2 regions of the Stappia quadratibracata genome follow, and region 1 is predicted to be linked to the other one. Evidence: predicted binding sites of a transcription regulator. Region 1 holds the regulator's gene; the other holds the start of a gene.
What was found. The regulator HrcA, encoded in region 1, represses chaperone genes, less so after heat shock. The targets are predictions, from matches to a motif close to GTTAGCACTCNCNNNNNGNGAGTGCTAAC.
Positions count from the first base shown of each region.

Region 2: the regulator HrcA is predicted to act here: its motif matches at 12,209-12,237, upstream of groES (co-chaperone GroES).

Region 1 is NZ_JACMIA010000003.1:78,795-93,821, forward strand. Features, by position in the region: gene phaZ (polyhydroxyalkanoate depolymerase) at 1-1,038, opposite strand, end outside; gene hemW (radical SAM family heme chaperone HemW) at 1,351-2,508, opposite strand; gene rdgB (RdgB/HAM1 family non-canonical purine NTP pyrophosphatase) at 2,505-3,152, opposite strand; gene rph (ribonuclease PH) at 3,160-3,873, opposite strand; gene hrcA (heat-inducible transcriptional repressor HrcA) at 4,150-5,217, shown strand; gene moeB (molybdopterin-synthase adenylyltransferase MoeB) at 5,251-6,057, shown strand; gene H7H34_RS22575 (M48 family metallopeptidase) at 6,063-6,818, shown strand; gene H7H34_RS22580 (multidrug effflux MFS transporter) at 6,906-8,093, shown strand; gene H7H34_RS22585 (transglycosylase domain-containing protein) at 8,104-10,380, opposite strand; gene H7H34_RS22590 (DUF1330 domain-containing protein) at 10,659-10,961, shown strand; gene H7H34_RS22595 (GNAT family N-acetyltransferase) at 10,958-11,437, shown strand; gene olsB (l-ornithine N(alpha)-acyltransferase) at 11,469-12,338, opposite strand; gene H7H34_RS22605 (ATP-binding protein) at 12,643-14,970, opposite strand.
Region 2 is NZ_JACMIA010000001.1:852,452-867,478, forward strand. Features, by position in the region: gene H7H34_RS03870 (amidase) at 1-837, opposite strand, end outside; gene H7H34_RS03875 (Crp/Fnr family transcriptional regulator) at 1,008-1,697, opposite strand; gene H7H34_RS03880 (ChbG/HpnK family deacetylase) at 2,017-2,805, opposite strand; gene H7H34_RS03885 (glycosyltransferase family 39 protein) at 2,890-4,437, opposite strand; gene H7H34_RS03890 (glycosyltransferase family 2 protein) at 4,477-5,628, opposite strand; gene hisS (histidine--tRNA ligase) at 5,901-7,508, shown strand; gene H7H34_RS03900 (ATP phosphoribosyltransferase regulatory subunit) at 7,505-8,632, shown strand; gene hisG (ATP phosphoribosyltransferase) at 8,644-9,642, shown strand; gene H7H34_RS03910 (SlyX family protein) at 9,665-9,877, opposite strand; gene groL (chaperonin GroEL) at 10,099-11,736, opposite strand; gene groES (co-chaperone GroES) at 11,840-12,127, opposite strand; gene H7H34_RS03925 (TadE/TadG family type IV pilus assembly protein) at 12,425-14,053, shown strand; gene H7H34_RS03930 (hypothetical protein) at 14,090-14,668, opposite strand; gene H7H34_RS03935 (sigma-54 dependent transcriptional regulator) at 14,796-15,027, opposite strand, start outside.

The sequences.
Region 1 (15,027 bases):
CGTCTGGCCGCGGCCGGTGATGTCGTCCTTCTCGCCCTCGACCGTCAGCAGGGCCGAACGGCGGATAGCGCCGCAATCGACCAGCTCGCCGCGATGGCGCATCTTGCCGTTGGCGAGCGCGTGGCGGATGAACACGGTCTCCACCGTCTGCAGGTAGAACTCGGCCGTGAGGTCCATCACCGCCAGATACTCGTCGTAGAAGTCGCGGTGCTTCTCGGCATTGTCGCCGTCGCCGGAGACGAGATGCTGGAAGAATTCGTGATGCGCGTTGACGTGCCGGTCGAGGTTCATGCTCATGAAGCCCGAAAGCTGCAGGAAGCCCGGATAGACGTCGCGCATGAAGCCCGGCTGCGGGAACGGCACCTTCATGATGACATTGCGTTCGAACCAGTCGATGCTCTTGTTCTCGGCCAGATCGTTGACGGCGGTCGGGTTGATCCGCGTGTCGATCGGCCCGCCCATCAGCGTGACGCTGGCCGGCGCGCAAGGATCGTTGTGCGCTTCCATCACCGCCGTGGCGGCAAGCACCGGCACGGAGGGCTGGCATACGGCCATGACATGGGTGTCCGGCCCCAGGAAGTGCAGCATCTCGATGACGTAGTCGATATAGTCGTCGAGATCGAACCGGCCGTCGGTGAGCGGCACCATGCGCGCATCGATCCAGTCGGTGATGTAGATGTCGGCGCTCGGCAGCATGGTCTCGACCGTGCCGCGCAGCAGCGTCGCATAGTGGCCCGACATCGGCGCAACCATCAGGATGCGCGGGCCCTTGTGCTTGCGCTCGCCGAGCTTGCGGTCGAAATGCAAGAGGTTGCAGAAGGGCTTCTTCCAGACGATCTCCTCGCGCACCGGCACCTTGACGCCGCTGACGGTGGTCTGGGTGAGGCCGAACTCCGGCTTGCCGTAGCGCCGGGTCATCCGCTCGATCATCTCGCAGCCGGCGGCGACAGAGCGCCCGATCGGGGTGTGGGAGAACGGATTGAGCGGGTTCTGGAAGTACAGGCGCGTCATGTCTGCGGTCGCCCGCAGAGGACTCATCGCCGCATGATTGAATTCATAGACCTGATAGAACACGTGACCGACCTCGCAATCTCCGTGAGGCAGTGCAGCATGGCCGCCTGCCTTTTTTCGCATTGCAAAATAGTATGACAAAGATTAACGCCGCTTCAACCTGTACGGAGGTCCACAGGGGCTCAGGCGGTGCGGGGATACCGGACGTAGCGGTTCAGGCGAGGAAAACTTCTCCCGGCTGTTCCGAAAACGCGAGGCAAGACAGGATCTTGCCAGAAGCGGCCACGCGGTGGAAAAAAGTTGCGGCGACCGCTTTTTTTCAGCGGATCCCGTCAAAAATCACGATGCGAGATCGGCAACGACGGCGTCCAGCACGAGGCAACCGGCCGGCGTGACGCGCATCCGTGTGCCGTCGAGTCGTTCCACCATGCCGTGTTCGACGAGATCGGCGACACGCCGCGGATCGATCCGGCGGTCGGAAATCGCTTCGAAACGGGCAAGGTCGACGCCCTCCACCAGCCGCAGGCCCATCAGCAGGAATTCGTCGCCCTGCTCTTCCTGGGTGAGGGCAGTGTCCTCCACCAGCCCCTCGCCGCGCGCCTCGACGGCGGCAAGCCAGGTCTCGGGATGGCGCTCGGTGGCGGTGGCGAACTTGCCGTTGCCGCCGGTCAGCCGGCCATGGGCGCCGGGACCGACGCCGACATAGTCGCCGTAGCGCCAGTAGACGAGATTGTGCCGGCATTCCGCGCCGGGTGCGGCATGGTTGGAGACCTCGTAGGCCGGCATGCCGTGGGCGGCGCAGATCTCCTGCGTCAGGTCGTAGAGATCGGCCGCGGTGTCGGGATCGGGCACCACCAGCTTGCCGGTGCGGTGCAGCTCGAAATAGGGCGTGCCCTGCTCGATGGTCAGCTGGTAGAGCGACAGGTGGTCGGCGGCAAGGCCGATCGCCTCCTCCAGCTCGGTGCGCCAGGCGGCAGCATCCTGGTCGGGCCGGGCGTAGATCAGGTCGAAGGAGATGCGCCCGAAGGTCGAACGGGCGATGCCGATCGCCTCGCGCGCCTGGGCCGCGTCATGCAGCCGGCCGAGACGCTTCAGGTCCGCATCCCTCAGGGACTGCACGCCGAGCGAGAGGCGGTTGACGCCGGCGGCGCGATAGCCGCGGAACCGCTCCGCCTCCACCGAGGAGGGGTTGGCTTCCATCGAGACCTCGACGGTGGGCGAGATTTCCCAGTGGCCGGCGATGGCGTCGAGCACGCGGCCGACCGTCGCGGGAAGCATCAATGACGGGGTGCCGCCGCCGAGGAAGATCGAGTCGACCCGCCGTCCGCGCGTGCGGGCGGCGAAATAGGCAAGCTCCCGTTCGAAGGCAGCGGCAAAGCGCGCCTGATCGACGCCGGCATGGCGGACATGGCTGTTGAAGTCGCAATACGGGCATTTGGCCTCGCAGAAAGGCCAATGCACATAGATGCCGAAACCGCCGTCCGCCTGAGCCATCATGCCTCCAGGCAGCGCGCCGAGAAGTCCGCGAAGGCGCGGGCACGGTGCGACAGCGCGGTGCCGTCCTGCCCGTGCTTTTCCTCCGCCGACATTTCGCCGAAGGTGCGGCTTTCGCCGTCCGGCTGGAACATCGGATCGTAGCCGAAGCCGCCGCTGCCGCGCGGCGGCCACACGGCGGTGCCCTCGACCTCGCCGCGGAACAGCGCGACCTCGCCGTCCGGCCAGGCAAGGCACAGCACGGCGACGAAGGACGAGCGGCGGCTCGCCGGATCGGTCGCGCCGGCGGCATGCAGCTTTTCCTCGATGGTCCGCATGGCCATCGCGAAATCCTTCTCCGGCCCCGCCCAGCGGGCCGAGTAGACCCCGGGATCGCCGTTCAGCGCGAAGACGCAGAAGCCGCTGTCGTCGGCAAGCGCCGGCAGGCCCGAGGCCTCGGCGGCCGCGCGGGCCTTCAGCTCGGCATTGGCCTCGAAGGTGGTGCCGGTCTCTTCCGGCTCCGGCAGGCCGAGCGAGCCGGCCGAGACGACCTCGTAGCCGTAGGGCGCCATCAGGTCGCCGAACTCGCGCAGCTTGCCCGGATTGTGGCTCGCCAGCACGATGCGGCCGGGCTCGAGCCGGCGCATGGGGGAGGTGGTGTCGGTCATGCGAGCCTCACGAGATCGCCATCTTCTGCAGGTCGACCAGCCGGCCGATGCCGGACTTGGCCAGCGCCAGCAGCTGCGCAAACTGCTCCTCGGAGAAGGGCTCGCCTTCCGCCGTGCCCTGGATCTCGACGATGCCGCCGGAACCGGTCATGACGAAATTGGCGTCGGTATCTGCGTCCGAGTCCTCGAGATAGTCGAGATCGAGCACCGCCTGGCCGCCATGGATGCCGCAGGAAATCGCGGCGATATGGTCCTTCAGCACCTTGCCGGCGACCATGTCGCGGGCGCGCATCCACTCGATGCAGTCGTGCAGGGCGACCCAGGCGCCGGTGATCGCGGCGGTGCGGGTGCCGCCATCGGCCTGGATGACGTCGCAATCGACGGAGATCTGGCGCTCGCCGAGCAGCGGCAGGTCGACGATGGCGCGCAGCGAGCGGCCGATCAGCCGCTGGATCTCCTGGGTACGGCCGGACTGCTTTCCCGCGGCGGCCTCGCGGCGCATGCGCTCGCCGGTGGCGCGCGGCAGCATGCCGTATTCTGCGGTGACCCAGCCGCGGCCCTGGCCGCGCAGCCAGGGCGGAATGCGCTCTTCCAGGCTCGCGGTGCACAGCACATGCGTGTCGCCGAACTTGACCAGGCACGACCCTTCTGCGTGCTTGGAAACGCTCCGTTCCAGCGTCACGGCGCGCAACTCGTCCGCTGCACGTTTGGATGGCCGCATGTCGATCCCCTTCAAGCCTGCCGCGCGGGGCATCGATGCCCCTTGCTCCTGTTTCGCGTCCCTCTTAATCCAATATGGGACCGGAATGAAATGCCTGTCTGCCGCTTGTCCCGTGCCGGCCCCCATGCGGGACCTTCGTTCTTGCGCCTTTGGCATGGGCAATCGCGGGCAGGGCGCACTATATTCGGTGGCGCGCCATGTGGCCGAACAGGCAGGGCCGCCGGGCAGGGGACATAAGGTGCCGAACGTGGATTTGCAGAACCGGGGAGCAGGAACGTGACGCTGGGTGTGCCGTCCGTGAGCCTTGGCGATCTCGACAAGCGGTCGCGGGAGATCTTCCGTGCCATCGTGGAATCCTATCTCGACACCGGCGAGCCGGTGGGTTCGCGCAATCTGTCGCGCCTGCCGGGCATCCAGCTGTCGCCGGCCTCGATCCGCAACATCATGTCGGACCTGGAGCATGCCGGGCTGCTCTATGCCCCGCATACCTCGGCCGGGCGCATGCCGACGGAAGGGGGCCTGCGCTTCTTCGTCGACGCGCTGCTGGAGGTGGGCGACCTGACGCGCGAGGAGCGCGACCAGATCGACATTCAGGTCAAGGCGGCGCGCAGCGAGCGCACCAGCGAGCAGCTTCTGACCGAGGCCAGCCAGATGCTGTCCGGCCTGTCGCGCGGGGCGGGCGTCGTCTTCACCCACAAGGCGGATGTGCGCCTGCGGCATGTCGAATTCGTCCGCATCGAGCCGCTGAAGGCGCTTGTGGTGCTGGTCGGCGACGACGGCTCGGTTGAGAACCGCATCGTCGACCTGCCGCCGGGCCTGCCGCAGACGGCGCTGATGGAGGCGTCGAACTATCTCACCAGCCTGATCCGCGGGCGGACGCTCGCCGAGGCGCGGCGTGAGCTGGAGACCCAGCGCGACCGCCACCAGAAGGAGCTGGACGAGCTGACCGCCAAGCTGGTGGAAGCCGGCATCGCCACCCGTTCCGGCGTGGTCGACGCGGCCGGCTCGCTGATCGTGCGCGGCCGCTCCAACCTCTTGTCGCACCTGGAGGCCGAGCAGGACCTGGAGCGCATCCGCCTGCTGTTCGACGACCTGGAGAACAAGCGCGACCTGATCCAGCTGCTGGCCGCGGCCGAGGGCGGCGACGGTGTGCGCATCTTCATCGGCTCGGAGAACAAGCTGTTCTCGCTGTCCGGCTCCTCCATCGTCGTCTCGCCCTTCCGCGACCAGGACGACCGGATCATCGGCGTGCTCGGCGTGATCGGCCCGACCCGGCTGAACTATGCCCGCATCATCCCGATGGTCGACTATACCGCCCGGCTGGTCGGCCGCCTGCTGCGCTGACCGTCTGCCTCCCCTGATGCTCCGGACCCCTTGATGACCATGCTTTCGCCCGCAGAATTGGAACGCTATGCCCGCCACATCGTGTTGCAGGATGTCGGCGGTCCCGGCCAGCAGAAGCTGAAGGCCGCGAAGGTGCTGGTGATCGGCGCCGGCGGGCTCGGCGCGCCGGTCTTGCAATATCTGGCGGCGGCCGGCGTCGGCACGCTCGGCGTCGTCGACGACGACACCGTGTCGCTGTCCAACCTGCAGCGCCAGGTGATCCACGACACCGACCATCTGGGCGAGCCGAAGGTGGCGAGCGCGGCCGAGGCGATCGCCCGGTTGAACCCGCATGTGAAGGTCGAGCCGCATGTGGCGCGGCTTGGCGCGATGAACGCGCTGGCGCTGATCTCGCGCTACGACCTCGTGGTCGACGGCTCCGACAATTTCGCCACCCGTTATCTGGTCTCCGATGCCTGCTTCTTCGCCGGCAAGCCGCTGGTCACCGGCGCGGTCGGACGGCTCGACGGGTCGCTGACGCTGCTGAAGCCGCACGAGACCGGCGAGGACGGCACGCCGAACCCGACCTATCGGTGTCTCTTCCCCGAGCGCCCGGCCGACGGGCTGCTGCCGACCTGTGCGCAGGCCGGCGTGCTCGGTGCGCTGACCGGCATCGTCGGCACGATGCAGGCGATGGAGGCGATCAAGGAGATCGTCGGCTTCGGCGAAGGCCTGCTCGGCCGGCTGTTGCTGGTCGATACCCGCTCCATGCGCTTCGAGACGATCCGCTATCGCTGGAGCGCCAAGAACCCGCTGAACGGCACCGTCCGCAAGCGCTTCGACGAGCTGGCCGGCGCGTGAACGGCTTGTTCCGCCTGCGCCGGCAGCCGGTCCTGCCCGAGGAGATCACCCTGGAGATCGACGGGCGGGAGCAGCGCATCGTGCTGCGCGGCAACCCGCAGGCGCGCCGCTATATCCTGCGCGTGCCCTCCGACGGCGGCGCCCCGGTGCTGACCGTGCCGAAGGGCGGGACCCTTGCCACCGCGCGCGAGTTCGCGCAGCGCCAGCGCGGCTGGCTGGCCGGGCGGCTGGGCGAGCGGCCCGAGGCGGTGCCTTTTGCGGAAGGCGGGGTGATCCCGCTGCGCGGGGCGGCGCACAGGATCATTGCCGCCGGCGGATTGCGTGGGCTGGTGCGCGCCGAGCCGGCCCCGGAGCTGGAAGAGGACAGCGAAGCCGCCGGCCGCCTGCTGGTGCCCGGCGCTGGCGAGCACATCGCCCGCAAGCTCACCGACTGGCTGAAGCGCGAGGCGCGGCGGGACCTGGAGCGCGCGGTCGCGCACCATGCGGCGGCGCTGGGCCGCACGCCCACGGCCCTCACCCTGCGCGACACGCGGAGCCGCTGGGGCTCCTGCACGGCGGACGGGCGGCTCTCCTTCTCCTGGCGGCTTGTGCTTGCGCCGCCGTCGATCCTCGATTACGTCGCTGCCCATGAGGTCGCTCATCTTGCCGAGATGAACCACGGCCCGCGCTTCTGGGCCCACTGCCGCCGTCTTGCCCCGCACACGGAGGAGGCGCGCGACTGGCTGAAGCGCGAGGGCGGCCGCCTGCATCTTTACGGCTGACCCGGCAGTCCTGCCCCGCCAGCCGCCCTCTCTCCCCGGCGCCCGCCCAAGCTCGCGGCCGCGCGCCGTCGCCAGAAGGCCGCTCGCATGCTCAAGCCGGACACCTGGGCGCTTACCATCCTGCTCGCCAGCCTGACGGCGCTCGGCCCGATCTCCACCGACATGTACCTGCCGGCGCTGCCCTCGATCCTGCGCGAGCTGGAAACCAACCACGCGGCGGTGCAGCTGACCCTGTCGGTGTTCCTCGTCGGCTTCGCCGCGGGGCAGGTGTTCTACGGCCCGCTCGCCGACCGCATCGGCCGCAAGCCGGTGCTGATCGCCGGCCTTGCCATCTACGCGGTGGCGAGCCTTGCCTGCACGCTGGCGCCGACCGTCGAGGTGCTGATCGTGGCGCGCTTCTGCCAGGCCTTCGGCGCGGCGGGACCGGTGGTGCTGGCGCGCGCCGTGGTGCGCGATCTCTACGAGGGGCCGCGCGCGGGCCAGGAACTCGCCCGCATGGGCTCGATCATGGGCCTTGCCCCGGCGATCGCGCCGTTCTTCGGCGGGTTGATCGCGGCGGCCGGCGGCTGGCGCTTCGTCTTCTTGGTCTCGGTCGCCTTCGCCGCCGCGGTGATCGTCGGCATCTGGCGCGGCCTGCCCGAGACGATCCGGGCGCGTGAGACCGCACCCTTCTCGATCCGCGCGATCCTGTCGGGCTTCGGCGGCCTGCTGCGCCACCGCGCCTATGCCGCCTATCTGGCGGTGGTGACGCTGACCTATTGCGGGCTGTTCGCCTTCATCTCCGGCTCGTCCTTCGTGCTGCAGGACATCTTCGCCCTCAGCCCTTCGGTCTACGGCATCGCCTTCGGCGTCTGCGCCGGCGCCTATGTGGTGGGAACGCTGATCGGCCAGCGGCTGGCGCCGAAAAAGGGCGCGGAAGTCACGATTCTGACGGGCTGCGTGCTGCTGGCGCTGGGCGGGGCGGCGATGATCGCCGCGGTTCTGGCCGCGCCCTCGGCCGTTTCCGTCATCGCGCCGATGATGCTCTACATGGTGGGGGTGGGCCTTGCCCTGCCGCAGGCGCAGGCCGCGGCCCTGATGCCCTTCCCGGACCGCGCCGGCAGCGCGTCGTCGCTGATGGGCATCTGCCAGATGGGCACGGCCGCGGCGGTGGGCATCGCCGTCGGCGCCACCCATGGCGGCACTGCCCTGCCGCTGGCGTTGATCATCGCCGCCAACGGCTTCGGCGCGGTTCTGGCGCTGCTGGTCAGCCGCCGCGCCCGCAGGGCCGGCTGAGCGGCTTCCCTCAGCCCCCGAAAATCCGGTTGAGCAGGTCGAGCGGTCCGCCGCCGCCGTCCGAATCGCGCATCGGCGGCAGCCGGCGCGCCGGATCGCCCTCGGCCGGAATGTCGCGCATCGGCATGTCGAGCGGCGCTGCGGCAGGTTCGGCGACCTGCACCGGCCGGTCGGACACGCCCGGAAGGCTGGCGACAGGCAGGCCCTGGTGGCCCGCCTGCATCACGTCCTTCCACACCTTCGCCGGCAGCGAACCGCCGGTGGCGCGCTTGGTCGGCGAATTGTCGTCGTTGCCGAGCCAGACGGCGGTGGTCAGCGTGCCGGTGTAGCCGATGAACCAGCCGTCGCGGAAATCCTGGCTGGTGCCGGTCTTGCCGCCGGCCGGGCGGCCCGGCAGATTGGCGATCTTGCCGGTGCCGGTCGTCAGCGTCTGCGCCATCATCATGTTCATGTCGGCCAGCGTCGCATGGTCGATGACCCGCCCCGCGCCGTCGCCGGTGCGCGCGTAGAGCACCTTGCCCTCCAGCGTGCGGATCTGGCGGATGACATGCGGCACCACCGCATAGCCGCCATTCGAAAACGGCGTGTAGCCGGCGGCGATCTCCAGCGGCGTCACCTCCGAGGTGCCGAGTGAGATCGACAGGTTGGAGGCGAGCGGCGAGGTGATGCCGAGCTTACGGGCGGTGCGGATGATGGCGCGCGGGCCGACTTCTTCCGCCAGCCGCGCGGCCACGGTGTTGAGCGACAGCGACAGCGCCTCGGTTAGCGTCACCGGCCCGCGATAGGTCTTGGTGTAGTTCTTCGGCGCCCACTTGCCGATCTTGACCGGCTCGTCGACCCGCACGGTTGCGGGCGTCAGCCCGCGCTCCAGCGCGGCGAGATAGACGAAGGGCTTGAAGGCGGAACCGGGCTGGCGCCGGGCGTTGACCGCGCGGTTGAACTGGCTTTGCGCATAGTCGCGTCCGCCGACCAGCGCCTTGACCGCGCCCGCCCCGTCCAGCGTGACGACGGCGCCCTGGCCGACGCCGAGCTTGGCGCCTTCCTCGGACAGGGCCCGGCGCAAGGCATCCTCGGCGATGATCTGCAGGCCGAGATCGATCGTCGTGTCGACGATGATGTCGTCCTCGATGGCGCCGACATAGCCCGGCAGCAGCTCCATCACCCAGTCGGCGATGTAGTTCTCGCTGGCCGAGGTGTGGTGGGTGACGACGCGCATCGGCGCGGCGATGGCATCGCGCGCCTCCGCGTCGGTGAGATAGCCCTCCTCGGCCATGGCCGCGAGCACGGTGGTGGCCCGCTCCTGGGCAAGGTCCGGATTGCGGGTCGGGGCATAGCGCGAGGGCGCCTTGAGCAGGCCGGCCAGCGTCGCCGCCTCCGACACGCTGATCAAACGCGCCGACTTGCCGAAATAGCGCCGGGCGGCCGCATCGACGCCATAGGCGCCGGCGCCGAAATAGACCCGGTTGAGATACATCTCCAGGATCTCGTCCTTGGAGTAGTTGGTCTCCAGCCAGAGCGCGAGGACCGCCTCCTGCACCTTGCGCCGCAAGGTGCGGTCGGGCTCCAGGAAGAGGTTCTTGGCCAGCTGCTGGGTCAGCGTCGAGCCGCCCTGCACCAGCCGGCCGGAGGTGATGTTGGTCAGCACCGCGCGGCCGAGGCCGAGCGGATCGAGGCCGAAATGCGAGTAGAAGCGCCGGTCCTCGATGGCGATCACCGCCTGCGGCAGATAGGGCGGCAGCTGTTCGAGCCGCACCGCTTCGCCGCCCGTGTCGCCGCGATTCGCCATCAACGTTCCGTCGGCGGCGACGATGCGCACATTGGGCGGGCGCTGCGGCACCTTCCATTCGGAGGTCGGCGGCAGATAGGCGGCGTAGTAGATGAGGACGCCGATGCCGGCGATGCCGCCCCAGATGCACAGGACGAAGCTCCAGTAGAGGCCCCGCCGCAACAGGCGCGAGATGCCGCCGCGCTGGCGCTTGGCGCGGGGCTTGCCGCGCCCGCCCTTGCGCCCGCCGCCCTTGCCGCCGCCGCTATTGCCGCCGCTGCCCCGGCTGGAGCTGGAACCCGAGTTGGGGCCGGCGCCGACGCTGTCCAGGGAACCGGGCTTGCGGGCCGTGCGCTTGCGGGCCGGCGCGGACGAAGAGGAGGAGGACGAGGAGGACGCGTGTCCGCCGGCCGCCGGCCGGTCGGCGCCGGTCAGCCGCATGTCCAGCGTCGCGCCGCTGGGCTCCATCTTCGGCTCGACGCGGGTGGGGCGCCGGCTTCCGGGTGACGATCCGCGAGCCATCGATTCGCTCTGTTCCTCCAAGATGCACAGGGGGCGTCGGCTATTGGTCGATCCGGTGCCGATCCTCCGGCACGTCTTGCGTGCCCGAGCTTCGCCTTGGAGCCTAAATGCGGCGATTTAAGGGGGTGTTAACTACCGCATGAGGGCACCCGGCCGCGCCCTGACGCGGCTTTACAGCTCTGCCCGCCGCGCGTTACGCCTTGATCCGAACACGGGGGGCGGGACAGGCGGCAGCGGGCCGCCGTAGCCCTACGGGCAGCTCCATGAAAGGTGCAGGCATGGCAAAGGCATATTGGGTGGCGCGGGTCGATGTGAGCGATCCGGACGCCTACAGGAAATATATCGAGGCGAATGCCGAGGCGTTTCGCGCCTATGGCGCCCGCTTCATCGTGCGCGGCGGCCGCTTCGAGTGCAAGGAAGGCGCCGCGCGCCAGCGCAACGTGGTGATCGAGTTCGACAGCTACGAAAAGGCGCTCGAGTGCTACGAGAGCGAAGCCTATGCCTATGCCAAGTCGCTGCGCGCCTCGCACGCGGTCTCGGACCTGGTGATCGTCGAGGGCTACGACGGCTCGCAGCCGTGAGCGCGCCGGCCGGGGCCTTCGTGGTGCGGGTTGCAGGACCCGAGGATGTCCCGGCCCTGCACGAGCTGTGGCTGGCGGAGGCGGACCGGCGCGACTGGTCCCCGGCCGCCTCGCCGGAAGGCTTGCTGCCCGAGCTCGACCTGCTGGCGGCGGAAAACCGGGTCTGGGGTGCCTTTCGCCGCGGCCGGCCCGTCGCCATGGCGGCGGCGGGCGAACTGGACGGGGCGATGTGGCTGTCGGTGATGGGCGTTGCCTCGGCCTGCCGCGGCGGGGGCCTGTCGCGCTCGCTGCTGGCCTCGCTGCTCGGGCATGGCGCCTGGGCCGGCTATTCCGCGCTCGTCGCCTTCGCGCGGCCCGAGCGCGGCGGCTTTCTCGATCATGTCGGCTTCCTGCGGCTGGACGCCGGCCAGCTCGATGCCGGCGCGCGAAACATCGCCGCCCGCTACGGCGTCGAGCCCTGGGCCCGGCGCCTTTGAGGAGTGCCGGGGCGCCCTGACCGAGGGCGCGTTACTGGCTGGCGTAGCGGCCGGCGTCGGCGCCGTAATGGTTGACGTAGCGGCTGTTGAGCGCTTCCACCGGCATGACGATCAGCACGTCGGTGGTGCCGAACTGGCGGTCGACCACGGCGCCGTCGCCGATATAGGCGCCGAGCCGCAGGTAGCCCTTGATCAGGGGGGGCAGCTCGCGCAGCGCCTGGCGCTCGTTGACCTCGGCCTTCGGCATGCGGTTCATTTCGACGTAGCGGTCGCCGACCGCGCGCACCCGCCAGGCTTCCGGCGTCCTGGCATTGTGGTGCAGGAAGGCGAGCTGCGAGGCGATGCGGTCCGGATCGGTGCCCTCGATGGAGGCGCAGCCGACCATCACGTCGATCCGGTGCATCAGCACATAGGCCCAGATGCCGTGCCACAGCAGCTCGACCGTGCGCTTGGTGCGGTAGGGCTTGAGCACGCAGGAGCGGCCGAGCTCCAGGAACTGCAGGCGCGGGTGGGCGTCGACCAGCGACTGGATGTCGAATTCGGCGGCGGTGTAGAAGCCGCCATGGCGCTCGGCGACGTCCTGGCGCAGCAGGCGGTAGGTGCCGACGATGCGCGGCACGCGGCGGCCGAGCTTGTTGCGCTCGGTCAGGTCGTGGTCGAGCACCAGGAGATGGTCGCAAATGTCGTCATAGGCATCGACATCGCGCCTGTTGGCCTGGGTCGCGGCATCGGCGATCGCCGACATCTCCTCGTAGAAGACGTGGTAGCGCAGCTCCTGGGCCTTGCGGATCTCCTTGGCGCTGCGCGCCAGGCGCACCTCCAGCGAGCCGATGCGGCCGAGGCTGGGAACGTTGCGGCCCGAGGGGCCGGCCTTCATCGCGGCAAGCCAGCTGGTGGCCATCGCCGGGGCGAACTTGCGCATCAGGCTGCGCGGCGACAGAACAGCGTTTCTTGACATGGCCCCGAGCCTTCCCTGCTTGCCTCCCGCGGACGCCGTCACGCAACGGTGCCGGTTCCGGGCAGGCCCGGCCGGCCATTCTCGTGTCGCTCCTGCCAGCCGAACCGGCCCTGCCAAAACTCTCAACCGGCAAACAATTCCGGCGCAAGCAGGCAGGCGAATCGGCCGCACATGACGGACGGCCACGTTTGCTGGCCGTGCCGTAGACCATACTTTCCCAACACTTGCGTGACAATTGGCGAAGTTTTCAGTGCCCGCCCGGGAGGGCCGTCTCCGCGGTGCGGCGAACGATACGCCGGCGAAGCAGGTCCGGGTCTAGCGGCTTGGACAGGACCGCATCGGCACCGGCGGCAAGCGCCGCCTTTTCCGCATCGGCGGTGACATCGGCGGTCACCACATAGACGGGCGCGCGCGGCCAGCCGCCGGCCGTCTCCATCTCGCGGAAGCGGCGGATTGCCGCAATGCCGTCGACCACCGGCATGTGTAGGTCCATCAGGAGCATGTCGCAGGACCCGTCGGCCGCCGCGGCAAGGGCCGCGGCTCCGTCGGCGGCCACCACCGGCTCGTGGCCGAGCTTGCGCAGCAGGGCCTCGCTGAGCATGCGGTTGATGTCGTTGTCGTCGGCTACGAGGATGCGCAAGGGACGCTGCGCGCAGGCGCTGTCGCAGCCCGCCCCCTCGCCATCCGCCCCGGTGAGGGAGCGCGGCTCGGGCCGGTCCCAGGGCGACAGGCCGGTGTCGCGGCCGAGCAGCGTGGCGCAAAGCTCCGTCAGCGAGGTGGCGCGCACGGGGCGGATCAGGTAGCCGCCGAAGCCCGCCTCGCGCAGGCGCGGCAGCCGGTCGCGCTCGCTCGGCGCCAGCAGCACGCCGGCGGGGGCGGCAAGTCCGGCGGCGCGGGCGCTGGCGAGCCAGGCGCCGGCATCGGTCACCGCCAGCGGGTCGAGCAGGACGAGATCGGCGGACAGAAGCGCATCGTCGTCGTCCTCCTTGCCCGGGGCAAGCAGCGTGGTCGCGGCACCTTGCGCGGCCAGCGAACGGGCGATTAGCGGCATCTCGATGCAGCTCGCCGACACAAGCGCGATGCGGGAGCCGGCCAAGGGCCGCGCGGCCGGAGCCGGCGCGGGCAGGGCCGGGGCGGCGCGAAGCGGCAGCTCGACGCGGAAGGTGGCGCCCTCGCCCGGCGCGGAACAGGCGATCACGTCGCCGCCCATCAGCCGGGCCAGCCGGCGCGAAATGGCGAGGCCGAGGCCGGCGCCGTCGAAGCGGCGGGCCGGGCCGTGGTCGACCTGCTCGAACTCCTCGAACAGCCGTTCGGCCTCTTCCGGGGCAAAGCCGATGCCGGTGTCGCGCACGGTGATGGCGAAGCGGCGCGAGGGACCTTCGGGGGTGTCTTCTCCGGTCTCGGCGATCGGCTCGATGCAGATCTCGACGCCGCCGGTCTCGGTGAATTTCAGCCCGTTGCCGGCCAGGTTGAACAGGATCTGGCGCAGGCGCGTCGGGTCGGCGACGAGACGCGCAGGCATGTCGGGCGCGATATAGCAGCCGATCTCCAGCCCCTTCGACTGGGCACGCGGCGACAGCAGCTCCACGACGCTTTCGGCAAGCGGGGCAAGGGCGATCTCCTCGGGCGCAAGGTCGAGGCGGCCGGCCTCGATGCGCGAGAGGTCGAGCACTTCGTTGATCAGGAGCAGCAGGATCTCGCCGGAGGCGCGCACCGCTTCCACATAGCTTGCCTGCTCGGCCGTCAGCCGCGTGTCGGCGAGCAGACCCGTCATGCCGAGAATGCCGTTGAGCGGGGTGCGGATCTCGTGGCTGACGGTGGCGAGGAACCGGCTCTTGGAGGCGTTTGCGGTCTCCGCCTGGTTGCGCGCGGCAAGCAGGGCGTCCTCGATGCGGCGGCGGTCGGTGACGTCGCGCAGGATGGTCTGGATCAAGGGTTCGCCGCTGGTGCCGTCGCGCACCGGCACGTCGCGCCGGGCGAACCAGCGCTCGCCGCCGGAAGTCTGCATCCGGATGTCGCGGCTGGCCTCGTCTTCGGCCGTGCTGCCGTTCGCCTCCGGCAGGGCGGGGGCCCAGCCCTCCGGGAACAGCCGTTCGGCGGCATCGTTGGCATAGACGATCTCGCCGCCGGCGCGCCAGCGGGTGACCACGTCGCCCAGCGTGTCGAGCACGTCGCGCAGCCGGCCGTCGCTTTCCTTCAGCCGCCAGGTCTCGTCGCGCAGCTGCTCGTTTTCGGCTCTGAGCAGGTTGCGCTCGGAGGCGAGCGCGGCGAGGCGGGCGCTCGCTTGCGCCATTGTCCGCATATGGGTGCCGCGCTGGGCCTGCAGCAGGCCGGCAAGGCCGATGGCGAGCCCGGCGATGGCGAGCGCGGCGCCGGAGGCGGCAAGGCGCATCTGCTCGGGCACCAGCCAGATGGTGAGCGCGGCGCCGGCGAGAAAGCTGGCGGAGGCGACGGCGATCGTCAGCAGCGAGGGGGCGGAAACGGCGGGCGTGCGCGGGGAAGCTTCGGCGCGCTCGGGCGCGTTCGGCCCGGTGTCGCTGTGCTCCGTTCCGTCATGGCGTTTCGGGGCGGCCACCTGCTCTCCTCGTAAATCGGCTGGCTCGTACAAGGCGCACGAACCCGCCGATCTTCG
Region 2 (15,027 bases), on a different contig from region 1:
CTCGAACGGCAGATGGCCGCCCAGATCGCCGAGCCAGCCGACCCGGAGACCGGCAATGTCGGAGCGGATCGGCGGCACGAATTCGGTCCCGTCGCCCGGCAGCGACTGCGGCGCGCGCGCATCGTATCCGGCCTGTACCGACAGCAGCAGCGCCAGATCGTCGACGCTGCGCGCCATCGGCCCTTCCGTCGCCATCCCGTCGAAGAAGCTTTCCGGGCCGGGGCCCGACGGCACCCGGCCATAGCTCGGCCGCATGCCCAGCACGTTGCAGAAACCGGCCGGATTGCGCAGCGATCCCATCATGTCGCTGCCGTCGGCGACGGTCAGCATGCGCGCGGCCAAGGCCGCCGCGGCACCGCCGCTGGAGCCGCCGGCGCTGCGCGTCGTGTCGTAGGGGTTACGCGTCGGCCCGAACAGCGGGTTGTAGGTATGCGACCCGAGGCCGAATTCCGGCACGTTGGTCTTGCCGATGAACAGGCCTCCGGCAGCCCGGATGCGCGCCACCTGGATGCCGTCTTCCTCCGGCACCTGGCGGGCGAAGACCGGCGAGCCCATGGTCGTCGGGATGCCGGCGGTCATGGCGAGGTCCTTGATCGCCTGCGGAATTCCGTGCAGCGGCCCGCGCGAGCGTCCCTCGGCCAGCTCGACGTCCGCCGCATTGGCCTCGGCCAGCAGCGCATCGCCGTCGCGCAGCGAGACGATGGCGTTGATCTGCGGATTGACGGCGGCGATGCGGGCGAGCGTCGCCTCCATCACTTCGCGGGCCGACACCTCGCGGGCGTGGATCTTGCGGGAAAGCTCGACGGCGGAAAGCTCGAGAAGCTCTTGTGACGGCATCGGCGGGACCCTTCGGGCTGGAAAGGCCGGCTGTGCGGACGCGGTGGCCGACAGCGGCAAACGGGCGGGTGGCGAGGCGGGAGGCAACAGCCTCCCGAGCGCCAGGGACTTGAAATGTCACATGTTCCGCAGCGAATGCCAAGGGCGGCGAACTGGAAAGAGACGCCCTCCTACAGCGCCGAGGCGCGGCGCAGCCATTCCGGGTTTTCCAGGCAGTAGTAGCCGGAAATGCGGCTGATCGTGCCTGCACGCTTCCAGTCGTTGAGGACGCGGCTGACATTCTCGCGCGCCGCACCCGCCATGTTGGCGATGTCGGCCTGCGACAGCTTGTAGTGGATCAGGATGCGATCCTTGTCGACCGGCTTGCCGAAGGTGTCGGCCAGCTGCAGCAACGTCTGGGCAACGCGGCCGGGCAGGGGCAGGAAGGAGCGCGCGGCCAGCACGTCGTTGGCCTGGCGCAGCCGCTGGCCGACGATCGACAGCATGTGGCGGTAGAGCGCCGGGTTCTCGTCGGCGAAGCGCTCGAAGGCGTGCTTCTCGATGAAGGCGAGGCGGGTCGGCTTCAGCGCCGTGACGGTGGCCGAACGCGCCCGCCCGTCCAGCAGCGCGAGTTCGCCGACGATGGCGCCGGGGCCGAGCACGGCCAGCAGCTGCTCGTCGCCCTCGACGCTGACGATGGAGACCTTCAGCGAGCCCTCGAGGATCGCGTAGCAGCCGTTGCCCGGATCTCCTGCCTCGAACAGGATGGCGCCGGGCTTCACCGACATCGGCCGGGCCAGTGCGGCAAGGCCGGCGGCAAGGCTGCAGTCCAGCCCTTCCATGGAAAAGCTGTTCTCGAGGAAGTTCCTCAGTTCAACCATCTATCCTGCCTCGATTCTTCGTCCCCTGGGACGCGCATTCTCGGGGCCGGCGCATGAATGCCGCATGAATTGGAGGAATGCGCCGACGCGACTGCCCCGTCGCGCCGGGCCGAACTGGCCCCGTCCGGCCATATTACGGCGGTTTCGCCTGCAGCAAAGCGGATTGTGTGACTGTCGTCACTGTAACAGGGCGCAGTCCACCCTATATCAGACATAACAGGCGCTGCTCTCCTGACCTCGCAGTGCCCCTCCCGAAAAACCGGTCCCCCATCCCCGCGGGGGGCCGGTTTTCGCGTTTTCGGGCCTCGCGCACCGTGGCTCAGTACAGGAAGATGTCCTTCTCCATCAGCAGCAGCGGAAACGTATCGCCCTTGAAAAAGGCGAACTGGGCGCTGCGCGTGTCGAGGCGCGCACGCGGCTCCACCCGCCGCAGCCGGTCGTCGACTTCGCCCGGTCGGCAGAAGACGACGGTGCGGTCGGCGAGCCCGTTGAGCCCGCGCCGCAGGTGCTGGACATGGGGAGCCTCGTCGATGGCATCGGGAAAGTCGGGCCCGCGCTCCAGCACCTTGAGCCCCGCGTCCCGCACCGTGCGGGTGAAGCGCGCGGCGGCACGCGGGGTGAGCTGCGGCATCACGATGCGCGGCGGCCAGCGGCGCACGGTCACCTGCTTCAACACGACCCGCGCGACGGCGGGCACGGCAAGCAGCTCGTCGGCCACATGCAGGAAGTCGGCCGGGCGCTGGTAGAACTCCTCGAAACAGGTGATCTGCGCTTCCACCTCCTCGGCCAGCATCTCGTCGGGAAGCAGGCGCAGCGCGCCCCGCAGGCGCCACCAGCGCGCCTTTGGAAAGCCGTTGCCGAACTGGCTGCGCGCCCGCACGGAGAGCGGCGCGAAGGGGCGGGTCAGCGTCAGCGTCAACCCGACCAGGGTGCGATGGCGGACATTGTCGACCGTATCGCGCAGCGGCAGGTACTCGCGCGACCACAGGTCGGAGACGACGAGACATCCCACGGCAGAGAGCGCGCCGGCCGAGATCAGCTCGCGCAAGGCCCGGTCGACACCGAAGGCCAGGCCGTAATCTGCTGACGTGAGGAGGATCCGTTTCATGGTGAAATTCTATGCAAGGACCGGCGCGCCGACGCCAGTCCCAATTTTATTCTGCCGATTATATGCGGCCCGACCGTGTGCCGATCACGGCAGCGGGTAGACGGGATCCAAAGGCCCGCCCGCGAGCGGTTCGGCGACCCGGTAGACGATCAGGTTCTCGATGGGCGTGCCGCGCGAGCTGCGGGTGAGCACGGCGACGCGCTCCACCTCGGCAAAGCGGGCCGAGAGGCGCTCAAGGCCGGGATCCCGCCGTTCCTCGGCAACGAACAGCGCCGGCTGTGCCAACGTGCCGGCGTCCGGATCGGGCCGCATCGCGTAACGGATGCGCTGGTCGACCTGTTCCACCGGCATTTCCTTGTCGAGCTGCCAGGAGAGCTGGGCATTGAGGCTGTAGGCGTTGGTGGCGATCCATGCCGCGCCCTGTTCGCTCGCAAGGGTCTTCAGCGCCGACCCGATCTCGTTCCAGCCGCGGGTCTGGTGCGTCGGGTCCTTGCGCGCGAAGGCGCCGGTCAACGGTGCCACCGCATGGACATAGACGACCAGCGACACGGCAAGCCCGAGCACCACGGCAACAGCGGAGAAGCGCTGCCAGAACCTTGTGCCCGGCCGCGGCGGCGGGTTTGCCGCGACCAGCGCGGCGGCAAGGGCGATGGCCGGAAACAGCGGCGCGGGCCAGTTGCCCTGCACGCGCGAATGCAGCGAATGCGCCAGCAGATAGACCAGGAAAGGCAGGCTGGTCCACAGCAGCAGGCCGCCGGCCGCCTCGCCCCGCAGGGCGGCGCGGACGATGCGCACGACGCCGATGCCGGCAAGCACGGCGACGAGCGGATTGGCAAGGCCGATGAGCGCGCCCAGGAATTCCGGCAGGTAGCGCGAGCTCCAGCCCTCCGGTACGGCACGGCCGAACTGCTTGGTGAAGGAGGCCCATTCATGCGCCGCGTTCCAGCCGACCACCGGTGCTACCAGGAGGGCGGCGAGCAGCCCGCCGGCCCAGAGTTGCCAGGCGCCCCACCAGCGGCGCGCCTGCGGCACGAAGACGAGATAGAGCACGATGCCGGCGCCGAGAAACAGCACCGAATACTTGGCGTTGAGGCCCAGCCCGGCGAAGACGCCTACCGCCAGCCACCACCAGGGGTTCTCGCTCGCCGTCAGCTCCGCCAGCGCCCAGATGGCAAGGCCCCAGAACAGCACGGACGGTGCATCGGGCGTTGCCAGCAGGCTGCCGACGCCGATCAGCGGGCTGGCGTTGAGGAACAGGACCGCAAGGCCGGCAACGCGCGCGCCATAGAGCAGCTGCCCGGTGCGCCACAGCGCGGCCGAGCCGATGGCGGCCGACAGGACCGACATGAAACGCAGGCCGAGCGCGGTGTCGCCGAACAGCGATTGTCCGAGGAAGGCGAACCAGGCGACCATCGGCGGATGGTCGTAATAGCCGGTGGCGGGAAAAAGACCCCAGAGCCTGTAATAGGCCTCGTCTTCGGCAAGGCCGGCATCGGCGGCGACCAGCAGTCGCAGCACGGTGAGGCCCGCCACGAGAAGGGCGAGGGGCAGGGGGCGCAGCCACAGGGGCAGCGTGTCCGTTGCCGTGCCGCCCGGCTTTTGCGCCGCTTTGTTGGGGGCCAGTCCCGCCATCTCGTTGTCCTTGTCGCGCCGCGAAGGCCTGCTAAGGCCTCAGGCCTTGCGCCAGGTCAGCACCGAGCTTGCGGCATAGTTCCACACCGCGCCCATGACCGCGCCGGCCAGGCCCGCAAGCCCGATCAGGATGCGTCCTGCGTCTTCCTGATAGACCAGCGAGGCGACGCCGACATTGGCGACGACGCCGACGCTGCACACCACGTAGAAGGTGAAGAGGCCGCGCAGGGCCGCAAAGCCCCGCAGCCGGCGGTCGCGATAGGTCAGGCGGTTGTTGAGCCAGAAGTTCGTGGTCATGGCGACGAAGGTCGCCGCCGTCTGCGCCACCGGGAAGGACAGGCCGCCCAGCTCCATCATGGCGAACAGCGCCGCCATGTGGACCAGGACGCCGGACGCGCCGACCAGCATGAACATCAGGAAGCGGATCGAGACCAGGTCTCCGACGAGCTTGGACAAGATGAGCCCCAGGAAGTCGAGCGCCACCAGCGTGTCGAGCTTGCTCTCGCCATGCAGGCGCTCGCGAAAGACGAAGGGAAGCTCGACGATGCGCAAGGAGCCGCGCGCGGTGGCGACGATGTCGAGCAGGATCTTGAATCCCTGCGACGAAAGGCCGGGCGCCAGTCGCTCGACCTCGGACCGGCGGATCATGAAGAAGCCGCTCATCGGGTCGGACAAGGTCACCTTCAGCAGCACCCGCGCCAGCCGGTTGGCAAGGCCCGAGCCGGAGGCGCGCACGCCCGAAAGGCCGGTGCCCACGTCGCCGCCTTCCACATGGCGGCTGGCCACCGCAAGGTCGGCCGCACCGTTGGACAGGGCCGCCTGCATCTTCGGCAGCAAGGTCTCGTCGTGCTGCAGGTCGGCATCCATCACCGCCACATAGTCGGCGGAGGAGGCCAGCATGCCCTCGACGCAGGCGCCCGACAGGCCGCGCCGCCCGACACGGCGGATGACGCGCACCCGCGGGTCGCGCGCGGCGATGGCGCGGGCGACGTCTGCGGTGCCGTCCGGCGAATTGTCATCGACGACGATCGCCTCCCAGGCGATGCCGGCAAGCGCGGCGTCGAGCCGGTCGATCAGGACGGGCAGGTTGTCGCGTTCGTTGTAGGTCGGCAGCACGACCGAAAGCCGTGCTGCGGCTAGCGGCGCCGTAGCGTCGGCCTCGCCCGTGTGCTGAATGCCGTCGCCCGGCATGGGAACTCCGAACATCAAGGGGATCCGGTCTGTCTTGACCGCCCGCGACCCGATGGCCTGCAAGGCGGAACCGCGCGGGACCATAGTCGGAACGCCCCCGATTGCAAGCGCCGATCCGCCGCAGCGTCCCGCGCGCCCCGGCGGCACCTCTCCCCGGCGTCCTTGCCCGCGCGGGCCGTTTCGTCTAGGAAACCGGCAACTGCAAGAACGCGCGCGTCTTTTGAGCCATGAGCAAAAAAGGATGCGCGCCCGCGATGGATTCCGATACGCCGATGGCCAAGAACAAACCGTCCAAGCTGAAGGCCCGCCTGCCGCGGGGCTTCGTCGACCGCTCGGCCGCCGACATCCGCGCCACAGAGGCGATGCTGGCGAAGATCCGCGAGGTCTACGAGCGCTACGGCTTCGATCCGGTCGAGACGCCGGCCTTCGAATATACCGATTGCCTCGGCAAGTTCCTGCCCGACACCGACCGGCCGAATGCCGGTGTCTTTTCGGTGCAGGACGACGACGAGCAGTGGATGAGCCTGCGCTACGATCTCACCGCGCCGCTCGCCCGCCATGTGGCGGAGAACATCAACGAGATCCAGCTTCCGTTCCGCAGCTACCGCGCCGGCTGGGTGTTCCGCAACGAGAAGCCGGGACCGGGCCGCTTCCGCCAGTTCATGCAGTTCGATGCCGACAGCGTCGGCGCGCCGGGCGTCCAGGCGGATGCCGAGATGTGCATGATGATGGCCGACACGATGGAGGCCCTCGGCATTCCGCGCGGCTCCTATGTCATCCGCGTCAACAACCGCAAGGTGCTCGACGGCGTGATGGAGGCTATCGGCCTCGGCGGCGAGGAGAATGCCGAGCGCCGGCTGACCGTGCTGCGCGCCATCGACAAGCTCGACAAGTTCGGCATCGAGGGCGTGCGCCTGCTGCTGGGCGAGGGCCGCAAGGACGAGAGCGGCGACTTCACCAAGGGCGCCGGGCTAAGCAACGAGCAGATCGACCGACTGTTGCCCGTAATCATGGGCTTCAGGGTTGCTGTGCCCAAGGCGGAGGGGTCCGAACTCCCCTTTGATGACATGATCCTGAACGAGGACACGGGCAACTTCTCTGACAATGTCGCTACTTGCGAAAGGCTGGTCGCCGAGGCGACCAACGACATTGAACGGGAAGGAGCAGAGGAACTGCTCGCAATCAGCCGGCTTGTCTCGGCGGCTGGCTATGGCACCAAACGCATTTTGGTTGATACCTCCGTCGTTCGCGGTCTCGAATACTATACCGGCCCGGTCTACGAGGCCGAGCTGCTGTTCGACGTCACCAACGAGAAGGGCGAGGTCGTGCAGTTCGGCTCCGTCGGCGGCGGCGGGCGCTATGACGGGCTCATCAAACGCTTCACCGGTCGCGACGTGCCGGCGACCGGCTTTTCCATCGGCGTCTCGCGCCTGATGACGGCGCTGAAGAACCTCAAGAAGCTTCAGGCCGACGAGGTCGTGGCTCCCGTGCTGGTCACGGTGATGGACGGCGATACGGCAAGCCTTGCCCGCTACCAGAAGATGACGCAGGACCTGCGCGCCGCCGGCATCCGCGCCGAGATGTACCAGGGCAACTGGAAGAAGTTCGGCAACCAGCTGAAATATGCCGACCGCCGCGGCTGCCCGCTTGCGATCATCCAGGGCGGCGACGAGCGCGCCGAAGGCACTGTCCAGATCAAGGACCTGATCGAGGGCGCCCGCCTTGCTGGCGAGATCGAGGACAATGTGACCTGGCGCGAAAGCCGCCCGGCGCAGGTCAGCATCCCCGAGGCCGACATCGTCGCCACCGTGCGGCGGATGCTGGCCGAGCAGGCCGAGGACCGCGCCCGGCAGAATGGCGACGCGGGGGCGGCCCAGTGAGCCCCGCCAAGAGCCCCACCGGGCCGCAGGCCGCGCGCTACGCGGCCCTGACCGCCCTGTTCGAGACCGCCGGCTTTCCCGCTGTTGAGCCGGCGATCCTGCAGCCGACCAGTCTGTTTCTCGACCTGATCGGCGAAGACATCCGCGGCCGCATGTACCTGACCTCGGATGCGGCCGGCGAGGAGCTGTGCCTGCGTCCGGACTACACGATCCCGGTCTGCCGTGCCCATCTCGACGGCCCCGGCGCGACCACCCCGGCGCGCTACTCCTATTGCGGCCCGGTGTTCCGCCAGCGCCGTGAGGGCGCGGGCGAGTTCATGCAGGCCGGCGTCGAGTGCTTCGGCCGGCCGGACGAGGCCGAGGCCGATGCGCATGTGCTGGCGCTGGCGCTGGAGAGCCTTGTAACGCTCGGCGTCAATGATGCGACGATCCAGATCGGCGACGAGGCGCTGTTCCGCGCTGTGCTCGACGGGCTGGGCCTTGCGCCCGTGTGGCATCGCCGTCTCGGTGAGCTGTTCGGCGAGCGCGACCGGCTGGACGCGGCCATCGCCGCCATGACGGGCGGCGTGCCGGATGGCGCCATGCCGGCGCCCGCCCTGATGCGCGCGCTCGATGGTGTCGATCCTGCGACGGCGCAGGAGGCCGTTGCCGAGCTGCTGCGGCTTTCAGGCCTGCGCCCGGTCGCCGGCCGCAGTGCCGCCGACATTGCCGGCCGGCTGCTGGAACAGGCGGCGCTCGCCACTCATGACAGCGGCACCGACCGGGCAGCCGAGCTGCTCTCCGCGTTCCTGTCGATCCGCGGGCGTCCGCGCGAGGCGGTGACGGCGCTGGAAGGCTTCGCAGCCCGCTCGGGGCTGGATCTGGCCCCGGCACTTGCCGGCTTCACGGCCCGGCTGGATGCGCTCGAGACGGCCGGCGTCGATGTGGCGAACCTCGAGTTCTCCGCCGATTTCGGCCGTCGGCTCGACTACTACACGGGCTTCGTCTTCGAGATCCATTCGGCCTCGCGCAAGGACGCTGGCCAGATCGTCGGCGGCGGCCGCTACGACCGCCTGCTCGCCCTGCTCGGCGCCGAGACCCACATCCCGGCGACCGGCTTTTCCATCTGGCTCGACCGGATCTGAGGCGCATTGTCATGACCCATTCGCCGGAAACCGCTGCCCAGCCGCTGATCATCGCGGTGCCCTCCAAGGGACGGCTGCAGGACAACACCCACGACTTCTTTGCTCGCGCCGGCCTGCCGGTCGGCCGTCCGGGCGGGGCGCGCAACTATCGCGGCCGGCTCGGCCGCTTTGCCGCCTCCGAGGTCGAGATCGCCTTCCTGTCGGCCTCCGAGATCGCCCGCGAGCTCAGCACCGGGCAGGCGCATCTGGGCGTCACCGGCCTCGATCTCGTGCACGAGACGATCTCGCAGCCCGAGGAGCTGGTGCATGTGGTGACGCCGCTCGGCTTCGGCTTCGCCGATGTGGTCGTGGCTGCGCCCGATGCCTGGATCGACGTGTCGACCATGGCCGATCTTGTCGATGTCGCCTCGCATTTCCGCGCGCGCAATGGCGGGCGGCTGCGCGTTGCCACCAAGTATGTGGCGCTGACACGGGCCTTCTTCGCGCAGCACGGCCTGTCCGATTACCGGATCGTGGAAAGCGCGGGCGCGACCGAGGGCGCACCGGCCGCCGGCACGGCGGAGCTGGTCGTCGACATCACCACCACCGGCTCGACGCTTGCCGCCAACAATCTCAAGGTGCTGGACGACGGCGTCATCCTGAAGAGCCAGGCGCATCTCGTCGCCTCGCTGAAGGCCGAGTGGACGCCGGCGCAGCTCGCCGCCGCGCGGGTCATCCTCGACCGGATCGCGGCCGAGGAGCGGGCCCGGTCGCATCGCGAGATCCGCGCGCTGGTGCAGGCGCCGGAACTGACCGCCCGCACGGCGGCCGAGCAGTTCGGCGCGGTCGCGCCCTTCGGCACGCAGGTCGGCCAGCCCCTGCTGCTGCACTGCCCGGCGGATCGCGCCGCCGACTGCGCGACGTTGCTGCGCGACCACGGCGCGCCGCATGTCAGCGTCACGACGCTCGACTACGTGTTCGGCACCCACAATCCGCTCTACGACCCTCTGGCGGCCCGCGTCGGCGCGTGAGCCGGCGCGGCCCGCCCGCGGCTCAGTAGTGCGGCGGCTTGGTCACCGGCACATTGCCGGCGGCCGCGTCCTCCAGCTCCTCGACATGCTCGACCACGGCCGTCAGGCGGCGGTTCAACGCGTCGATCTGGTCGGCCTGGCGGGTCACCACCTCGTTCAGCTCCTCGACGGTGCGCGTCTGGAAGGCGAGCTGCTCTTCCAGCCGCTCGATACGGGCTAGCGTTTCGCGGTCCATTGCACTCTTCCTCAGATCTTCTGCGGGTTTTGGGGGCCGGCCTTTGCGAGCGGCTCTCCGGCCCCGCCATACTCCTTGCGCGCGCGCCTGTCCATGCGCAGGGGAGGGGCGAGACAACGCCGCCAACCCGCTCCGTCGCGCGGCCCAGGGCGACACTACCTTCAAACGCAAATGGGCGGCCCGAGGGCCGCCCATCCGTATCTTTTCGGGGACAGGACTTCTTAGAAGTCCATGCCGCCCATGCCGCCACCCGGCATGGCCGGAGCCGGAGCGTCCTTCTTCGGAAGCTCGGCGACCATCGCCTCGGTGGTGATCAGCAGGCCGGCGATCGAAGCCGCGTCCTGGAGGGCCGTGCGCACGACCTTGGTCGGGTCGATGATGCCGGTCTCCACCATGTTGACGTACTTCTCCGTCTGGGCGTTGAAGCCGAACGTCTCGTCGTTGTTCTCCAGGATCTTGCCGACCACGATCGAACCTTCGACGCCAGCGTTCGTGGCGATCTGGCGGATCGGAGCCTCAAGAGCGCGCAGGACGATCTTGATGCCGGCCATGATGTCCGGATTGTCGGAGGTCAGCGCCTCGACGGCCTTCTTGGCACGCAGCAGGGCAACACCGCCACCCGGGACGATGCCTTCCTCGACGGCCGCGCGGGTCGCGTTGAGGGCGTCGTCGACGCGGTCCTTCTTTTCCTTCACCTCGACCTCGGTCGCACCGCCGACGCGGATCACGGCGACGCCGCCGGCGAGCTTGGCAAGACGCTCCTGCAGCTTCTCGCGGTCGTAGTCGGAGGTGGTCTCCTCGATCTGCGCCTTGATCTGCGCAACGCGGCCCTCGATGTCGGCCTTGTCGCCAGCGCCGTCGACGATGGTGGTGTTCTCCTTGGTGATGGAGACCTTCTCGGCGGTGCCGAGCATGTCGAGCGTGACGTTCTCGAGCTTGATGCCGAGATCCTCGGAGATCACCGTGCCGCCGGTCAGGACGGCGATGTCCTCGAGCATGGCCTTGCGGCGGTCACCGAAGCCCGGAGCCTTGACGGCGGCGATCTTCAGGCCACCACGCAGCTTGTTGACCACGAGCGTGGCGAGAGCCTCGCCCTCGACGTCCTCGGCGATGATCAGCAGCGGACGGCTGGACTGGACGACGGCCTCGAGGATCGGCAGCATGGCCTGCAGGTTCGAGAGCTTCTTCTCGTGCAGCAGGATGTACGGCTTCTCCAGCTCGGCGACCATCTTCTCGGCGTTGGTCACGAAGTAGGGCGACAGGTAGCCGCGGTCGAACTGCATGCCCTCGACGACCTCGAGCTCGGTCTCGAGCGACTTGGCTTCCTCGACGGTGATCACGCCCTCGTTGCCGACGCGCTGCATCGCGCTGGCGATGTCCTCACCGATCTGGGTGTCGCCGTTGGCCGAGATCGTGCCGACCTGCGCCACTTCGGCGGAGGTGGAGATCTTCTTGGAGCGGGCCTCGAGGTCCTTGACGGCGGTCTGGGCAGCCAGGTCGACGCCGCGCTTCAGGTCCATCGGGTTCATGCCGGCGGCAACGGCCTTGACGCCCTCACGGACGATGGCCTGGGCCAGGACGGTCGCGGTGGTCGTGCCGTCGCCGGCGATGTCGTTGGTCTTCGACGCGACTTCGCGGACCATCTGCGCGCCCATGTTCTCGAACTTGTCCTCAAGCTCGATTTCCTTGGCGACGGAGACGCCGTCCTTGGTGATGCGCGGGGCGCCGAAGGCCTTGTCGATGACAACGTTGCGGCCCTTCGGGCCGAGCGTCACCTTGACGGCGTTGGCGAGGATGTCCACGCCGCGCAGCATGCGGTCGCGGGCGTCGGAAGAGAACTTGACGTCTTTGGCAGCCATTTTCAGGTCTCCATGTGGTTTGGGTCATCGCGGTATCGCGCCTGCGGCCTGAAGAGGCCTGCGGCTGGCGACCGCGAAAAGGACAGGAAAAGCGCGGTGCGGCTTAGCCGACCACGCCCATGATGTCGCTTTCCTTCATGATCAGAAGGTCTTCGCCGTCGATCTTGACTTCGGTGCCCGACCACTTGCCGAACAGCACGCGATCGCCAGCCTTGACGTCCAGGGCGATCAGATCGCCATTGTCCTTGCGGCCACCTGGGCCGACGGCGACGACTTCGCCTTCCTGCGGCTTTTCCTTGGCGGTGTCCGGGATGATGATGCCACCGGCGGTCTTCGCTTCGGAGTCGACGCGGCGAACGACGACGCGATCATGCAGAGGACGGAACTTCATGTCGTGCTCTTTCCTTTTGGGGCCAGCGTGGTACTTGTCGCGCCTGCGCCCCTCCGTCGGGGTCGCCCGGTCGCCGACCACGTTGGCACTCTGTGAATGAGAGTGCTAACAGCGAGCTTGATGTAGGCGCCTCTCCCCCACCTGTCAATGGTCTGCCAAAGCGCTTTTTTCACGTGGCGGCGGTCGCCCTGAGGAATGGTGGGGCGGGTCTGGCCGGCCCGGTAGAAAGTTAAGGTTTCTGCTGCGTTAACGATCTTCGAAAAGATTTTGGCAATGGCTCGCCGCTAGGGTGCGACCATGATCAAGATCCATCAGCTTGCACGACGTTTCGTATCCGACCGCCGCGGCAGCATCGTGGTGCCACTCGCCGTGTGTACCGGCGTGTGCCTGATGGTGACGGGCGCTGCGATCGACTACACGCGCGCCTACAACGTCAAGGTGGACCTGCAGGCGGCGGTCGATGCGACCGCGCTGGCGGCCAACTACGGCAGCCAGGGCCTGTCCGAGGCCAAGGTGAAGACCAATGCCGAGGAGTATTTCAGGGCGATCTACCCTGGCGACATCGACGATGTCGAGCTGAAGGTCTCGGTGGTCAAGGGGACGGTGACGGTGACCGCCGGAAAGCCGGTCAAGACCATGCTCGGCAGCCTGATGAACAAGCCGCGGATCGACGTGCTCGTCATGTCGCAGACGGTGGTCGGCAAGGCGACCTTCGACGTGGTGATGGTGCTCGACAATTCCGGCTCGATGGCCGGCAGCCGCATGTCGACCCTGAAGAAGGCCGCGAAGGATCTCACCGAGACGCTGTTCAAGATCAACGAGGACGGCGACAAGAAGGACCGGGTGCAGATCGGCCTCGTGCCGTTCACCTCCTTCGTCAATGTCGGCGCCGACAAGGCGACGGCCTCCTGGATGGATCAGGAAGGCGCCTCGCCGATCCACTGGAAGAATTTCGAGACCCGCTCGAACGGCACGCCGGATCCGGCGGAGTTCGACAGCAAGCTTTTGACCAACGGCAAGCCGAGCCGTTTCACCCTGTTCAAGCAGCTGAAGCACACGGACTGGATGGGATGCGTCGAGGCGCGGCCGATGCCGTACGATGTCGACGACACGCCGCCGTCGAGCTCCAATCCGGCAACGCTCTTCGTGCCGCAATTCGCCCCTGACGAGCCGTCGAACGCCAACAAGAAGTGGGGCGACAGCTACTACAACAACTATCTGGACGATGACCGCGGCGCCTGCACGCAGACGGCGAAAAAGGCTTACGGCTCTTCGGGAATGGATCGCTGGGAATATGCCCAGAAGCGCCTGTGCAAGTACAAGGACCAGCCGCGGGCGCTCGGCAACACGACCGTCAACGGGCCGAACTACTGGTGCAAGACCCAGCCGATCACCGACCTGACCAACGACAAGTCGCAGGTGCTGCGCGACATCCAGACGATGAAGGCAGACGGCCACACCAACATTCACCAGGGTGCGGTCTGGGGGTGGCGGGTCCTGTCGCCCTCCGAGCCGTTCACCAAGGGGCGCGAGCCGAAGAAGGACGAGGAAGAAGAGCACGTGCGGGTGATGATCGTCATGACCGATGGCGAGAACACCTACCAGGGGCAGAACTCGTTCAACAAGACGCGCATCAACGCCTATGGCTACGGTACCGAGGAGCGCCTGGGCCGTGGCGTCGACAGTTACTGGGCAATCCAGGACAAGATGGACGACCGGCTGCTGCAGACCTGCGCCAACGCCAAGAAGGGCGGCGTGCAGGTCTACACGGTGGCCTTCCAGATCTCGAGCAGCAGCACCATCAACATGATGAAGAACTGCGCGACGACGCCGGCCATGGCGTTCGACGCGAAGTCCAACAGCGCACTGGTGGAGGCGTTCGAGCGGATCGCCGAGGAGATCACCAAGCTGCGGCTGCAGATGTAGGGCCAGGCCCTTTCAGCAACCATCAGCCGGCGAGTGTCACTCCGTCGCGCGGATGGTGAAGGGAAGCTCGCCCGAGGCCGTCTTGCCGCTCACCGTGTCGGTGAGCTTGGTCACCAGCCGATACTCGCCGGGCCTCAGGCCCTCGAAGGCGAAGCTGAGCGTTGCGTGGAATTCGCGCAGGCGATTGCGGCTGTCGGCGCGCAGGTCTGCAAAGCCCGTCTGCTCGGCCAGCACCTGGCCGGACGTGTTCAGCAGCTCGAACCCGGCAGTCAGCCGGACCCCGTACCCTTCCGCCGTCTGTTCGTAGCCGAAGCCGACCGGCTCGGCATAGACGGTGAGCGTGTCGCCGGCGGCAAACACCGCGTCCGCTCGCGGCGTGTAGCGTCCGTAGCCGCTCGCAGGGCCGTCTGTGAAGGTGAGGGCGGCGAAGGTCAGCGGTGCCTGCTGCCAGGCGGCATCCAGCGCCTCATAGGCGCTGGCGAGACCTTGCGGGAGCGAAGGGGAGGCCTGCTGGGCAAGGCTGGCTGCGGGAAGCAGCGCAAGACCTGCGGCGAGCGACACAGCCCTTGCAAGGGAAGCAGGCCGCGCCGCGCCCGCCCGCTTGCCCATTGTCATTGCTTCCCCGACATCCCTGCCGAAGCGACCCGACTTGCCCCTGATCATCCAAGCCCCGCCCTTTTGAAGCCCCGCAATGCGTATTTTGCGGCGCACCGTATAGAACGGGGCGCGGAAAACAACAAGATTATCCGGCAAAACCGGTGAACAGGGCGGTGTCGCCGCCCTCGATCCGGTCGCTCCAGGACTGGCGCTTGCGGTAGATTGTCGAGGGGCTGATTTCCAGCGCCGCCGCCGCCTTGGCGATGTTGCCGTCGAACGCGTCGAGCGCGTCCTCGATGATCCGCTTTTCCTGCGCCCACAAGGGCTCGATCTCGCCGCCGCGGCGACGGGCGGCGAAGGGAGCGGCGGCACCGCGC